DNA from 2 places in the Paenibacillus sp. JT22N12 genome. Region 1 is predicted to be linked to the other one. Evidence: a T-box and tRNA genes for the amino acid it is inferred to sense, from the RefSeq annotation. Region 1 holds a T-box; the other holds one or more tRNA genes.

Region 1 (2,390 bases):
CTATTATTGACTTATGGTTTTTATAAAAAACCTATCGGTCACGGTAGGCTTAATTTTACCGATATTCTTGTGAAAGTCAAATCATTTTTTTGAAAAGAGGGAGTAAAGTGAGCCTTATCAAGGACAGAATTATTGAGTCCGCTGTTCGTCATTTCTCGGAAAAAGGATATCTGGCCACATCGATTCAGGATATTTCCGATGATTGTGGAATCGCCAAAGGTTCTTTATATAAATACTTTCAGTCCAAAGAGGATTTATTCAGGGAAGTTCATGTGAGCCGTATACAAAATCTGCGTGAGCAGCTTGAGACTATCAGAGAGCATTCGGAGCTTTCCCCGCGCGAGGTTTTTATCCGGGAAACGGAAATTCAATTTGAGTTTTTTATGGTCAACCGGTTTATTATGCAGGAAATCAAAGAGCTGACGAAGTCCGACGGGCAAATGACGACGTTCTTCCTGCAGTTGAAATCCAGCTTGCTTAACTTCCATAAGGAAGGCTTGATCAGGCTGGTGGGTGACGAAATCATTCCGAACATATGGGATCTGGTCGTTATGTATAACGGCATTGTACGGGAATATATCTTCCTGCTGGTCTTCGAGGATAAACCGCTGATTATCAGAGATATCACCTCTTTCATTGTAGACCGCATTGAGGAAATGGCTGCGAGCATTCTGCAAAAGAAACCGCTTCCGGTATTAAGCGACTCGCTTATGAATGAATGCGTGAAATGCGGCATGGAAGGGATTGCGGTCTCTGCTGACGATCATCGGAACGCTCTGCTGGCGGTGCTGCTGACGACCGTGAAGGAGCTGTCCGTCACCAATGCAAAAAGAACGCAGCTGAAAGAGGCGGTTGAGGCGCTTCAGGATGAATTCAGACAGGAACGACCCAAACTGGTCGTGATGCAGGCGCTGCTCGTACTGCTGGAGCAGGAGCATGAGCTCAAATACTTTGTTTGGCAGCTGAACAGGCATCTGATCAGGTACAGGCATAAGCTGGACGGGATTGGTTGACTAAGGATCCGGTTATCCGCTATACTACTTCACAATAAGCAAAATGACGACCAAAGCGATGACAGGGACGAGTACAAGGCACAGGTTGCAGCCAGCGAGCCGGGGATTTGGTGAAAGCCCGGACTTCAACCGCCGTTGGAAAATCACCCTTGAGTATCTCTTGAACCTTATACAGGCTTAGAGAGTATCGGCAGATCCCGTTAACGATCACCAGAGCGAAGCATTGGCGCTGCCGGTATGTTCCTGACATGCCACAGGCGCCTGGCTTAATCAGGGTGGTACCGCGAGACTTCTCGTCCCTTTTTTCAGGGATGAGAGGTCTTTTTTATATTTATTTACCTAAACACCGACAAGGAGTGAGACGGATGGATTATGGAAAAACGTTAAACCTGCTGCAAACCGATTTTCCCATGCGCGGCAATCTGCCGCAGGCAGAGCCCAAACTGCAGCAGCAGTGGGAAGAGCAGGATATCTATGCCCAGGTGCGCAGCAGCCGCAGGGGCAAGCCGAAATTTATTTTGCATGACGGACCGCCGTATGCCAATGGCAACATCCATATCGGCCATGCGATGAACAAGATTTTGAAGGATATGATTGTCCGCTTCAAGACGATGCAGGGCTTCGATGCCCCTTTTGTTCCCGGCTGGGATACGCATGGGCTGCCTATCGAGCAGGCGATTGCCAACGGCGGCAAGGTGGACCGCAAGAAAATGACGGTCTCTGAATTCCGTGATTATTGCAAAGAATATGCCCTGGAGTGGGTGGAAAAGCAGAAGGTGCAGTTCAAGCGGCTGGGTATCCGGGGCGACTGGAGCAACCCGTATATTACGCTTCAGCCCAAGTATGAGGCACAGCAAATCCGCGTATTCGGCGGAATGGTGAACAAAGGCTACATCTATAAAGGCTTGAAGCCGGTTTACTGGTCTCCGTCCTCGGAGAGTGCGCTGGCGGAAGCGGAGATTGAATACCAGGATAAGACTTCTACCTCCGTATACGTCGCTTTTGATGTGAAGGTGGGGAATGGGAAGCTTCCATCAGATGCCTCAATCGTCATCTGGACGACAACCCCTTGGACGCTGCCTGCGAACCTTGGCATTTCTCTGAACCCGGACTTTGATTATGTTCTGGTTGAAACGGGCGGGAAGAAATTCGTGGTTGCCGGAGGGCTGCTGGAAGCAGTCTCGCGAGAAGTCGGCTGGAAGGATGTTAATACGCTCTCTTCCTTCAAGGGAAGCGAGCTTGAAGGCGTGCTGTGCCAGCATCCTTTCTACGATCGAACTTCACTTGTGATGACTGGCGATCATGTCACGCTCGAGGCAGGAACAGGCTGCGTTCATACGGCTCCAGGACATGGGGAGGACGATTTTATGATCGGGC
Region 2 (2,390 bases), on a different contig from region 1:
AAGATGACCGTTGATACGCCGCAGTGGAATAAAGTGTGGACCGACGTCGTCAATTTGTATAAGAAGAAAATTGTCCCTTCCCAGTCGGATATGAATTTTGATAATGGGATGGCGACCAGCAGTTCCAAACCAGTCTTTAACCCATTCCAGGGCGATTTGTTCCTGAGTGGACGCGTAGCGATGACAATCGGCGGCTATGATTATGTGAATGAACTTGCAAAAGCCAAAGACTACTCGGCTACAAACAAAGATATCAAAGCGATCGATTGGGATGTCGTAACCGTTCCTACCTTTGCCGAAGCGCCAGGCGTTGGTGGAAGTATTTATCTGAGCAATCTGATGGCCATCAATGCGAAAGCGCAAAACAGCGAGGATGCCTGGGAATTCATTCAATTCAATAACAGCAAGGAATGGGCAAAGCTGAAATCCCGCAGCACGTATGAGATGGTGGCCCGCAAATCGTTCCTCAAGCCCAAGGATGGCATGAGCTATAATATCGGCGCTTTCTACGCGCTCAAGCCAGTACCGCCGCAGGACATTGAGCTGGATAAATTATACCGGGATAAACAGGGCCTTTATCAAGTGAACCAATTGGGCCAGCCTCTCTTCCAGGAGGTTGTCGACGGCAAGAAGTCGGTGGATGCCGCGCTCAAGGAATGGCAGACTAAAGGCGATTCATTTCTGCAAAAGCTTAAAACAGATCCAAATGCCATGCTTGACCCTGCTGCTGGCGGCGGGGGCGGCGGAAAAGTCATATATAACTCCGGAGGCTAACACTCCGTCACTGCCGCACAATCGTGCGGCAGTATTTTTTTGAAGTGTAAGAACGGTTATTTTTTTCTAAGGGAGGAAGCTTAGCTTAGCCTCAACCGGACGGCGACTGCCGTTTCTTTTTGTCTGCTGAGGAAGACTTATTTTTTCCTTAAATGGACAACCTATTGGAAAAATGGTAATGGAGGTTGTCTTCATGCGATGGGTGTATTGGATCCGTTTGTATGAAACGAAGTTTCAGGCAGGATGTCTGGTAAGCCGAATGGAGAGTGACTGGTGGGTTTATGGCTATGAAAGTCCCCGGGAAATCGAGGTATTCCAGTCGCGGAAAGGGCGTTTCGGAGTCCGGTATGTCCCCTGAGAAAAAAATCTTGACTTAATATTGGAATGTGTTGTATATTATATCTTGTCGCCATTCAAATGACGTTGTTGTGAAAATGGTACTTTCGCGGGGTGGAGCAGCCCGGTAGCTCGTCGGGCTCATAACCCGAAGGCCGCAGGTTCAAATCCTGCCCCCGCAACCAACCTTTCGATTATTATCTTAAGGGCCCTTAGCTCAGTTGGTTAGAGCGGTCGGCTCATAACCGATTGGTCGGGGGTTCGAGTCCCTCAGGGCCCACCATCTCATACACGTCACTCATGCCGGGGTGGCGGAACTGGCAGACGCACAGGACTTAAAATCCTGCGGTGGGTGACCACCGTACGGGTTCGATTCCCGTCCTCGGCACCAAGCTTTGTACTTATAGGATCCATACATACCGATAACGTTCGAAGGACGAGCAGTCGGAAAAGAAATCAGCATCTCATAGCCGTAATATCCTCGTCAGCAGATGAGTATAGCGGAGGGGTGCTTTTTTTAATTTTCATTGGAGGAGGAAATGAAGTTGGCTGTCATATTCAAAAATGATTGGGCTTCAATTCTGGATCAGGAGCTGGAGCAGCCCTACTACAAGGAACTCCGTTCTCATCTTGCGGAACAATATCGGAGACAAACCATTTATCCGGGCATGCATGATATTTTTAATGCGCTGCATTACACATCGTATGAGAAAACAAGTGTGGTCATTTTGGGACAGGACCCCTACCATGGTCCAAATCAGGCCCACGGTCTAAGCTTTTCCGTACAGCCGGGCGTCAAGACTCCGCCTTCATTGCAAAATATTTTCAAAGAGCTGAAGGATGATTTGGGCTGTCCCATTCCTGACCATGGGCATCTCGTTTCTTGGGCCAAACAAGGCGTGCTGCTGCTTAATAATGTGCTGACCGTGCAGGCGGGTGCTGCCGCATCGCATCAGGGCCTGGGGTGGGAACGGTTTACCGATGCCATTGTCCAGGCCTTGAACAAGCGGGAGACGCCTGTTGTGTTTATTTTATGGGGCAAGCATGCCCAGGAGAAGGCCTCGGCGATTGATTCGGACAGGCACTGCATGATTTCATCGGCACACCCCAGTCCGTTTGCCGCGCACCGGGGTTTTTTTGGCAGCCGGCCCTTCTCGCGCACGAACCATTTCCTTCACAGCATTGGCCGTCCGGAGATCGATTGGTGCGTGCCGTCGCTCGCCCAGCTGGAATCCGCCGCTGATCAGGAGTGAAATATGCCGTCTGCAGAATCGAAGAAA

Evidence for each region. A T-box is a leader RNA that pairs with one kind of tRNA and senses whether it is charged. The one in region 1 lies ahead of ileS (isoleucine--tRNA ligase), so its partner is inferred to be a tRNA-Ile.
Region 2: it has a tRNA-Ile gene. The T-box ahead of ileS (isoleucine--tRNA ligase) is inferred to sense a tRNA for this amino acid. The anticodon was not compared.

Annotation. Positions count from the first base shown of each region.
Region 1 covers NZ_JBWDNU010000008.1:206,639-209,028, reverse strand. The annotation lists gene AC0YOA_RS26150 (TetR/AcrR family transcriptional regulator) at 108-1,013, shown strand; T-box leader at 1,063-1,317, shown strand; gene ileS (isoleucine--tRNA ligase) at 1,379-2,390, shown strand, end outside.
Region 2 covers NZ_JBWDNU010000002.1:986,612-989,001, forward strand. The annotation lists gene AC0YOA_RS09655 (ABC transporter substrate-binding protein) at 1-774, shown strand, start outside; gene AC0YOA_RS09660 (hypothetical protein) at 968-1,132, shown strand; tRNA gene AC0YOA_RS09665 (tRNA-Met) at 1,219-1,295, shown strand; tRNA gene AC0YOA_RS09670 (tRNA-Ile) at 1,317-1,393, shown strand; tRNA gene AC0YOA_RS09675 (tRNA-Leu) at 1,413-1,501, shown strand; gene AC0YOA_RS09680 (uracil-DNA glycosylase) at 1,656-2,363, shown strand; gene AC0YOA_RS09685 (SPL family radical SAM protein) at 2,367-2,390, shown strand, end outside.